3 regions of the Kitasatospora sp. NPDC101447 genome follow, and region 1 is predicted to be linked to each of the others. Evidence: riboswitches for the same ligand, from Rfam matches in the RefSeq annotation. Region 1 holds a riboswitch; each other region holds the start of a gene.
What was found. Region 1 has a riboswitch for cyclic di-AMP ahead of ACIRST_RS33275 (hypothetical protein). Riboswitches for the same ligand answer to the same signal wherever they lie in the genome.
Positions count from the first base shown of each region.

Region 2: linked by a shared signal. The riboswitch ahead of ACIRST_RS13500 (NlpC/P60 family protein) and the one ahead of ACIRST_RS33275 (hypothetical protein) in region 1 are both predicted to bind cyclic di-AMP.
Region 3: linked by a shared signal. The riboswitch ahead of ACIRST_RS35920 (transglycosylase family protein) and the one ahead of ACIRST_RS33275 (hypothetical protein) in region 1 are both predicted to bind cyclic di-AMP.

Region 1 covers NZ_JBIWNL010000034.1:59,919-63,182, forward strand. The annotation lists gene ACIRST_RS33275 (hypothetical protein) at 25-1,350, opposite strand; cyclic di-AMP (ydaO/yuaA leader) riboswitch at 1,352-1,517, opposite strand; gene ACIRST_RS33280 (esterase/lipase family protein) at 1,784-3,088, opposite strand.
Region 2 covers NZ_JBIWNL010000007.1:224,909-228,172, reverse strand. The annotation lists gene ACIRST_RS13500 (NlpC/P60 family protein) at 210-1,331, opposite strand; cyclic di-AMP (ydaO/yuaA leader) riboswitch at 1,342-1,495, opposite strand; gene ACIRST_RS13495 (NlpC/P60 family protein) at 1,833-2,870, opposite strand; gene ACIRST_RS13490 (NYN domain-containing protein) at 3,071-3,264, opposite strand, start outside.
Region 3 covers NZ_JBIWNL010000041.1:14,668-17,931, reverse strand. The annotation lists gene ACIRST_RS35925 (hypothetical protein) at 1-178, opposite strand, end outside; gene ACIRST_RS35920 (transglycosylase family protein) at 422-1,702, opposite strand; cyclic di-AMP (ydaO/yuaA leader) riboswitch at 1,689-1,848, opposite strand; gene ACIRST_RS35915 (hypothetical protein) at 2,319-3,264, opposite strand, start outside.

The DNA of each region.
Region 1 (3,264 bases):
CGACCGGTGGGACGTCCTACCCGACTACCGGTAGACGCGGACGTAGTCGGCGGCCATGGTGATCGGAGCGGTCCCCTGCGGCGCGGGGTGGTACTGGCCCGCGCACACCGAGAGGTTGAGGATCAGGTACGCCGACCAGTTGGCGCCGACGCCCTTGCCGTCCGAGAAGACCTTCGCGCCGTTGACGTACCAGTCCACCGAGTTGGCGCCGTAGTAGGTGCCGATGGTCACCCACTGGTCCTTCGCGACGGCGCTCGCGTCGGTGTAGTACTTCGCGTTGCCGGGGTTGACGTGGTTGGTCAGCTCCAGCAGGTTCGGGTTGTCGGGGTGGTACTCGAAGGAGTCGACCTCGCCGTTGCCGTTCTTCCAGGTCCACAGGGCGGGCCAGGCGCCGGTGCCGGCGGGCAGCTTGACCCGGGTCTCGGCGTAGTCGCCGGTCTTGACCTGGAAGCCCTCGCCGGAGCCCTCGGTGGTCAGGAAGCCGGTGTTCCAGGACTGCTTGCCGTTCTCCAGGGCCGGGCCGCCGGAGGTGGCGGTGAAGGTGGCGACCCCGTTCGCGACGCTGACGTTGTTCTTGTTCAGCCAGTCCAGCTTGTTGTCGTCCGGGTTGTGGTTCCCGTACTTGTAGGCGGTGCTCTTGTCGCCGACCCAGCGCTGGCCCCAGGAGATGGCGCTGTTGAACTCGTCGGACCAGGTCAGCGACTTGCCGGCGACCGGGGAGGACGGCGCGGGGGTGGTCGGGCTCGCCGTGGCGCTCGGGGTCGGCGCGGGGGTGGTCGGGGTCGGCGCGGCGCTCGGGGTCTGCGTGGGGGTCGGCGCCGGGGTCGGGGTGGCCGTCGGGGCCGGGGTCGGGGTGGCCGTCGGGGCCGGGGCCGGGGTGGCGGTGGTCGAGACCACCAGCTGCTGCGAGGGCAGGTTGTGCCAGACGCCGCCGAGGTCCTGCCAGAAGCCGAACTCGGTGTACGTCCCGGCCGGCAGGGTGCGCGCGCCGCTGGTGAAGTTCACGCCGCTCGGGCAGATCTGCACGTTGGAGGCGTTGCCGGGGAAGTCGAGGTTGGTGCCGCGCGCGTCGCGGACGCCCACGCCCACAGTCTTGGCGGTGAAGCAGGCCGAGGAGTGCAGGCCGAGCGAGGCGGTGGCGGCCTTGCCCGCGACCATGGTGGCGGGGGCGAGCCGGTCCTGGGTGACGGTCGGAACGGTGGCCGCCTGGGCACCGGTGACGGACGGCACGCCGAGCAGGCCGGCGCCGCTGATGGCGAGCGCCCCGGTCGCGGCGAAGGCGGCGTTGCGGCCGCGGTGGGAGGGGCGGGCGTGACGCGGTGCACGGCGCCGGGCAGCAGGCTTGGGCATGAGGTGACCTCTGCGACGCCTGCGAGGTTAGCTGTCGGGTTCGGGCTGCAGTTGCCCGGCCGCCTGTGGAGCGGCTTCACCCCTAGCCTCGACCCGTACGCGCGAGCGCACGGGCCGGGCGCCGACCTTGGTTTCCCCGCTCCCGTCCGCTGTGGTGCTCGGTGACCCGCCGACGGGTGGACGGGACTCGGCGTCCCGGCGGCGGGGTCCGCCAGGGGCGGACGACCGTTGCAGGCTAGGCAGGCCGTACGTAAACGGACAACTCCGGCGGACGGGTTGTCGCGCAGCTCACAGTGGTGTCGATCAACGACGCTGTGTGGCGGCCGAGTTGATCAGTTCACGTGGCCTGGAACGATGCCCGGCGGGGTGGCTCTGCGGGTGTCCGGCCGGGCGTTCCGGTTGCGCGTTCCGGTTGCGCGTTCCGGCCGGGCGTTCAGCCGAGCCAGGCGTCCACCTGGCTCTCGGCCTCCGGCGCCCACCCGAGCTCCAGGTGGTCGAGGCCGCTCAGCAGCCGGGTGCCGCCGACCGTCGCGATGCCGGTGGTGTCCAGGGCGCTCGCCGTGAACACGATGCCGTCGCTGGGCCCGCGGTTCTCGTTGAGCACGCCCGGGATGTCCGCCGACCCGCCGGCCAGCAGGTAGGTGCGCACCGCGGCCGGGATCCCGGCCTGCTGGAGCGGGGCGATCAGGGAGCCCGCGTCGATCGCCGCCTGGATGCCCTGGCCGGAGGTGTAGAACCCCTGGCCGCCGTAGTAGGTGGTCCACCAGTCCTGGGCGCTGCCGTCCACTCCGTACCTGCCGTCCCAGCGGGCGAGCAGCTGGCGCTGGCCCGGGTAGCAGTCGTACCCGCCGGCCGGCAGCACGCCGAGGCAGGGTTGCGCGGTGTATGTGCCGTAGCAGGTCATGTACAGGTGCGGGGACGGTGCGTTGGCGGTGCCGCCGCAGGCCGGCCACGTCGCCAGGTCGAACGACCAGCCGTGGGCGTAGACGTAGTCGAGCCCGCCGTTCGGCCCGCCGAGGGTGACCAGACGGCGCACGTCGCCCGCGTACGCCCGCCCCCAGGACGGCCGCACCGAGGACACGTACGCCCTGGCGGCGACCTCGCCCTTGCTCCAGGCGACCACGTCGACCTGCGGGGCCCCGAGGCGGGCCCGGATCAGCGCGATCGCGTCGCCGACGGCCTGCGCCTGGAGCAGGTTGTCACCGTGCTTGTGGGCGAAGCCGATGGCGAAGACCCGGTGGCCGGTGCCGGCGAGGTACTGGGCGAGGCCGGTGGACGGGCAGGTCGCGGCGCCGCAGGTGCCGCTCTCCCCCGGGTTCGCCCAGGCGCGGTCGGCGTTGTCGTTGGCGCCGTGGACCAGCAGGACGGGCGCGGCCCGGCTGCCGGTGTCCCAGCCGGTGGCGGAGTAGAGCAGGAAGCGGCCGGAGGAGGGCTCACCGGTGCCGAAGTACGTCCGGCGGGCTCCGTCCTGGTCGCCGCGGCCGTCGGACGGGAACTGCTCGGTGCGGAAGCCGGGGGTGGTGTCGAGGTAGCGCTCGACCTTGGCCCAGCCGTTGCCGGGGGCGGGGAAGGCGGCTTCCAGGGTGAGGGCGGCGGTGGCGGTCCCCGCTCGGGCGGAGGCGGTCCCAGCTCGGGCGGAGGCGGTCCCAGCTCGGGCGGAGGCGGGGGCGGAGGTGCCGAGGAGGAGGGCGGCGAGGGCCAGTAGGACGGCGGTGAGCGTGGTGGGGGTACGTCTCACGCGGGCGTGTCTCGCGCCGGTACCGGCCGTGGGGGTGCGTCTCATGGCCGGACGGTAGGACCGGTGCGCGACGGGTGCCCATGTGCCGGTCGCACACCCGGTGAGCAGCGCTGTGGCGATCCGTACCGTGGCAAAGCGATGACCGTGTACACCCGGTCGGATAAATTGGAGGTCCG
Region 2 (3,264 bases), on a different contig from region 1:
ATCCTGCGGCGCGGCCCCGCGGCCGCCCGTGGCGGGCGGCCGTCGAGCGGGAGTCCGGTGGCAGACGTTAGCGAGTCCGGGCAAGCGAGTCCAAACCCCTACGGACCCGAATATTTGACCTTCAATCGGACATCAGCCCGAGCAGCCGCCAACGCCGCAGGCCCGGCCTTCCGTGGTGGAAGACCGGGCCTGCGAGGAGCCGAACGGGGTCAGACCCGCACGATGCCGCTCAGCGGCATGTTGGTGACGGCCTCGTAGCGGACCGACGCACCCGGCTTGGGGGCGTGCAGCACCTGGCCGTTGCCGGCGTAGATGCCGACATGGTGGGCGTCCCCGTAGAAGATCAGCAGGTCGCCGGGCTGGGCCTGGGACAGGTCGGTGCCGATCCGGGTGCCGGCGTGGGCCTGCTCCTGCGAGGTGCGCGGCAGCGACACGCCGACCTGGTTGAACGCCCAGACCATCAGGCCGGAGCAGTCGAAGGAGCTCGGGCCGGTGGCGCCCCACACGTACGGGCTGCCGACCTTGGAGGCGGCGGCGGAGAGCGCGGCGGCACCGCGCGAGCTGCCCGGGGCCGGGAGCTTGCCGGCCGGCGTGGACGACGGCGTGGAGAGGTCGGTGCGGCTGTTGTCGCGCGAGGCGCGGTCGGCGTTCTGCTGCGCCTTCGCGGCGGCGTCGGCCTGGGCCTTGGCGTCGGCGGCGGCCTTCTCCTCGGCCGCGCGCAGCGCCTGGCGCTCCTGCTCGGTCAGGGTGTTGAGCAGGTCCTGGGCGGCCTTCAGCTTGGCCTGGACCTCGTCCTTGGAGGCCTTCAGCTGCTGGGTGGTCGACTCCAGTTCGGCGAGCTTGCCCTGGGCCTCGGTGCGGTCCTGGTCGAGCTTGCGCTGCTGCTCCTGGAGCTGCTTCAGCTGGTTCTTCTGGGTGTCACCGGCCTGGTTCAGCGCACCGGCCTGGTTGAGGAAGTTGTCCGGGCTGGACGAGAACATCAGCTGGACGGTCGGGGATATGCCGCCGTTGCGGTACTGCTCCCCGGCGATCTCGGCGAGTCCGCCCTGCAGCTCGGTCACCTGGGCCTGCTGACGGGCCACCTGGTCCTGCAGGCCGGAGACCTGCTTCTCCAGGGTCTGCTGCTTCTCCTGGGCGGCGTTGTACTGCTCGGTCGCCACCTCGGCCTGCTCGTTGAGCTGGTCGACCTGCTCCTTGACCTGGTCCTTGGTCGGCTGCGGGTCGGCGTGGGCGCCGGACTGCGCGGAGAGGGCGACGGCAGCGGCGGCGACACCGGTCAGGATCGAGACCCGGGCGCGACTTGCTGGCTTGGGACGACGATGGGACGCCACGAAGGCGGGCTCCTTCTTCCTACGTCCGCCTACCGGGTGAGCTGACGGGTTCGGGCCGGAAGCATGCCCTACGACGCCTCACGGCCGTTCCAGCGGCCGACCTGGCGCCGATTCACCCCGGAGGAACGTGGTTCCCCGGCTCCGCTCCGCAGCGCCCCCGACCACTGGGCTCCCCTGTCGGGCAGTCGCTTCGACCTGCCCCGCTGCCTCGCGAACTCGGCGGTAACCACCGCCGCCACCCTGGCTGGGTGATCGACAGTGCGGTGGTTCGAAGCACGACCCTAGTAACTGAACCGTGATCGGTTCAAATCCTTGTCAGAAAAAAGACGGAAGATTACCCAAGTTCTTTTGTGAAAATGACCGATGGTGATCACGACCGTACGCAAGGCTGATCAGGTCTCACCCGCCGCTCGCGAAACGGTCGAAAACCCGAACGCCACCCCGTCGGAGGTGGCGCGGATCACAGGGGCCCGGACGGGGCCCCCGGAGGGTGTCGGGCCGTCAGACCCGGCGGATGGTGTTGATCGGCATCGCGTCGGCCTTCATCACCTTCACCACGTCACCGGTGTGCGGCGCGTGGACCACCATGCCGTTGCCGATGTACATCCCGACGTGGTGCATGTCGCCGCCGTAGATGACCAGGTCGCCGGGCTGGGCCGCGGCCAGTCCGGGCACCGCGGTGCCGTAGTGGCCCTGCTCCTGCGAGGTGCGCGGCAGCGAGACGCCGGCCTGGCCGTACGCCCAGAGCATCAGGCCGGAGCAGTCGAAGGTGCTCGGACCGGTGGCGCCCCACACGTACGGCGAGCCCTGCTTGCTCATCGCCTTGGCGACGGCCACCGCGGCGTACCCGCTGGCCGGCGGCAGGTTGCTCAGGTCGACCCGGTCGCTGCCGCGCGAGGCCCGGTCGTCCTGCGCCTGCTGGGCCTTCAGCGCGGTGCGCTCGGCGGCGCTGAGCGAGTTCAGCAGGTCCTGGGCGGCCTGCAGCTTGGTGTTGACGTCCGCCTTGGCCTGGTTCAGGTCCTTGGTGGTGCTGTCCAGCGAGGCCAGCACGGCGGCCGCCTCGGTCTTCTCCTGGTCCAGCCGGCGCTGCTCGTCCAGCAGCGACTTGAGCGCCTCGGCCTGGGTGGTGCTGGCCTGCTGGACCGTCGAGGCCTTCTCCAGGTAGCCCGACGGGTCGGAGGAGAGCATCAGCTGGACGGACGGGTCGATGCCGCCGCTGCGGTACTGGTCGCCGGCCACCTCGGCCAGGCCGCCCTGCAGCTGGGTCATCTGCTCCTGGCCGCGGGCCACCTGGTCCTGCAGCTGGTCGGCCTGCTTGCGCAGTTGGTCGGCCCGCTCCTTGGCGCCGTTGTACTTCTCGGCCGCCTGCTCCTGCTCCTCCTGGAGCTGGTCGATCTGCGCCTTGACGTCCGTTTTGTTCGGCTGCGGCGCGGCGTGCGCGGCCACCTGGGCGGAGAGGGCGACCGCGGTCGCAGCGGCAGCGGTGAGCACGGAGATCCGCGCGCGGCTCGGCTGCTTGGGACGGCGGTGGGAGGCCAAGGGACCGGCTCCTTCTTCCAACGGACTCACCCGATCGGATGAGGAACCGGAAAATAGGTTTGACGCCAGACCCTAGTGCGGATCTATCCGCTTTGCCACTCCCCCGAAGGCGTGAACCCCGTTCACCACACCGGCTTCACCGCACCCGCACACGGTCGTGGACGCGGCGCTGACCAGGTGTCATCCTAGCGGGCCGACGCTCAGGGCCGCGCCAGCCGGTTCAGCAGCAGCACCGACGCCACCGGGCGCGCGCCCGCCTTCCGCACGCCCTCCGCGACCTCCCGGTCGGCGGAGACCACCACCACCGGACGGCCCTGCGGCTCGGCCCGCACCAGACGGCGGATCAGCTCGTCCGCGGTCTCTCCGGTCCGGCTGAACCGCACCCGGACCCCGC
Region 3 (3,264 bases), on a different contig from region 1:
GGTCCTGGGCGAGGCGGTTGCCGTCGGCCGGGTCGCCGGTGCGGGCCTCGGTGCGGCGGCCGCGGGCCAGGTAGTCGCGCAGGACCAGTTCGACGGCGTCCTGCGGGTTCTTGGTACCGGAGAGCATCATCGCGTCGATCGCGAGGTTCGCGTCGAGCGTGACGGTGACCTGGGCCATGTGACTCCTCCTCGGGTGCAGAGCAGCAGCATGCCCGTTCGGGTCCGGTTCCACCACGGGGATACGCCGCGACCCCCGGGGAGGAGCGACCAGACTCTTCCCCGGGGGTGGCGGGTGATCAGTGTTCGGTTGGCGGCCGACGGCTACGGCCCGCGGTCTGCGGACGACGGACGACAGCTGACAGATGTTGAAATCTGTCAGCTGTCAGCTGTCAGCTGCCTGCCGTCAGCCGTCTCGCCGTGCTCAGACCCGGCCGGCGAAGTCCGGGGCCCAGTTGGCGACGGTCTGCTCGCGCACACCCGCGCTCGGGTTGGCGGCCTCGACGTACTTGCCGCCACCGACGTAGATCGCGACGTGGTAGACGCCCGAGTCCTTGCCGTTGTTGGACCAGAACAGCAGGTCGCCCGGCTGCAGGCTGTCCAGCGAGACGTGGGTGCTGGCGGCGGCCTGGTCGGCGGCGACGCGCGGGACGGAGATGCCAGCGGCGCGCAGGGCGGCCTGGGTCAGGCCGGAGCAGTCCCAGCCGCCGTTGCCGGTGCCGCCGTAGACGTACGCCTGGCCGACCTTGGACTCGGCGAAGGCGACCGCGGCGGCCATGCTGCCGCTGGCGGCCGGGGCCTGGGCCGGGGCCTGGGCGGCCGGGGTCTGGGTCTGGGCGACCGGCTTGGCGTTCACGGAACCGCCGTTCGCGGACTGACCGGACTTCTGCGAGCGGTTGAACCAGGTGAAGTCCGAGCCGGACTTGTCCGAGGAGGCGGACTGCTGGGTCTGGCCGTGGTCACCGAAGGTCAGGTGCTGGCCCGGGTAGATGGTGTTCGGGCCGTCGGTCAGGGTGCTGCGGTTGAGCTCGTACAGCCGCTCCCAGCCGCCCTGGACGTTGTGCTTGTCCGCGATCGAGGACAGCCAGTCGCCCTCGACCACGGTGTAGTCGTCGCTCTGGGCGGCCTGCTGGTGCTTCTGGGCCCAGGTGCCGGCGGCGGAGTCGGCGGTGTCCTGGGCGGGCGCGGCCGGCTTGGCGGGCTTGGCCGCCGGGACCGGGGTCTGGGCGGCGGGCTTGGCAGCCGGAGCAGCCGGGGCGGCCGGAGCAGCCGGAGCGGCAGCGGCCGAGGTGTCGACGGCGGCGGGGGTGCCGCCCTTGGTCAGGCCGGCCTTGACGGAGCAGACGGGCCAGGCGCCGGGGCCCTGCGAGGCGAGGACCTTCTCCGCGACGGCGATCTGCTGGTCCTTCGTGGCCAGGTCGGCGCGCGAGGCGTAGGCGGTGCCGCCGAAGGCGGACCAGGTGCTCTGGGTGAACTGGAGGCCGCCGTAGAAGCCGTTGCCGGTGTTGATGCTCCAGTTGCCGCTGCTCTCGCACTGGGCGACCTTGTCCCAGGTCGCGACGGAGGCGGCGGAGGCGGTGCCGGAGACGAGGCACGGGACGGTGAGGCCGACGCCCGCGACGCCGATGGCGGCGATCACGCGGCGGGTGCGGCTGGACAGACGGGTGCCGTTGGTGGGCAGCATGAAGACGCGGTCCTCTCCCACGCCTGCGAGGTGAGCTGTCGGATTCGGGCCGGAGTTGCCCGGCCGCGCGTGAGCGCGGCTTCACCCCTAGCCCTGAACCGTTCCTGGGAGCGGTCCGGGGCGACTTACCTGTGGGTCCCCCGCTCCTGCCGTGGTGCGTTTTCGCGCTGCCAGGACATCCGACGGCAGGACTCGGCGTCGCGGATGAACTGGGTCCGTGTGGTCACGAACGGGGAGCACGTTAAGCAGACTTAAGTTCAAACTGCAAATAGCTGTGACGGGCATCACGGATTAGTGGGAAGTGCCAAATTGGCGGCTAATCATGATCGTAAATGATCGTTTTTCGGCAATGCGATTGCGGATGCCCACAACTGTCTTTGTCTCAGGAATGGCATGACGGTGTGTCGAAGCGCGAAATGGCGCACCGGTCGAACCGGTGGGGCGGACGTGATTCGAGCGCCCCGGAGTGCGCTCGCCATTCCCCGGCAAACAGCAGCAGAACGGACATTCCATTCATTGTTCGCTTAACTCCGGTAACTCCCGTACGCCGCAAGAGCGGGAAAGCGGGCAAAGCGAAGGGCCCGGAACGCAAGTCGTTCCGGGCCCCGTGTGCGCGCCGACGGGCGCGCGGTGTCCGCTACTGTCCGGCAGGCCCCTCGGCGGCCGCGTGGGCGCCACGGGTGCCCTCCACGACCCCCTCGGCCTCGGCGGCGGCCGCCGCCTCCGCCTCGGCCCGCGCCAGCTCCTCCGCGGACGGTGCGGGCAGCGCGGCCAGGTAGGTCGAGGCGATCAGCTGGCCGACGGTCGGGTACGCGCCCAGCGGCGCCGCCGACGGGCAGCCGGTCTCCTCGGCGGCCGCGGCGAGCAGCTCGGAGTCGGCCTCCGGCCCGATCACCAGCGGGGCCAGCGCCGGGCGCTGGGAGCCGGTCTCCTTGAGGTGGTCGACGGCCGCGGCCACCGAGCCGGGCACGTCGAGCGCGGCGGCCACGACCGGCACGGCCAGGCGGGCGGCCAGCAGCACGCCGGTGATGCCGGCCGCGGCGGCGGCGTCCTCGCCGCCGACGGTGGTCAGGACCACGCCGTCCGCGGCGGTCGCGATGGCGAAGAGCCGGGCGCGGTCGGCGCGGGCCAGCCCGGCCTCGGAGAGTCGTACGTGGACGGCCTCGGCGAGCAGCGGGTGCGGGCCGAGCGCGTCGGTGACGGGCGCGCCGTACTCGGCGGCGAGCGCGTGGAGTTCGGGCAGGAAGCCGTGCGGACCGGGCACCAGCGGCACCAGGACGGGCATCGGCAGGCCGGCTTCGGCGGCCGTGGCCAGGAGTTCGGCGACGGTGCGGTCCTCGCCGCCCTCACCCTCGGCGGAGTCGCCGGGGAGGTAGCCGACTGCGGCCTGGACGCCGTTCTGCTCGCTGCGGACGATGGAGAGCAGCTCCTCGACGACCGAGCGGGACTCGGGCCCGGCGGCCGTGGGCACGGCGAGCACCAGGGCCGGCGCGCCGGTCGGAATCTCGGGGCGCTCGGGACGACGATGGCGCCCCCGCGCACGGGAGCCTGGAGTGCGGACGGGCAGTGGCGCGCCCGGAATG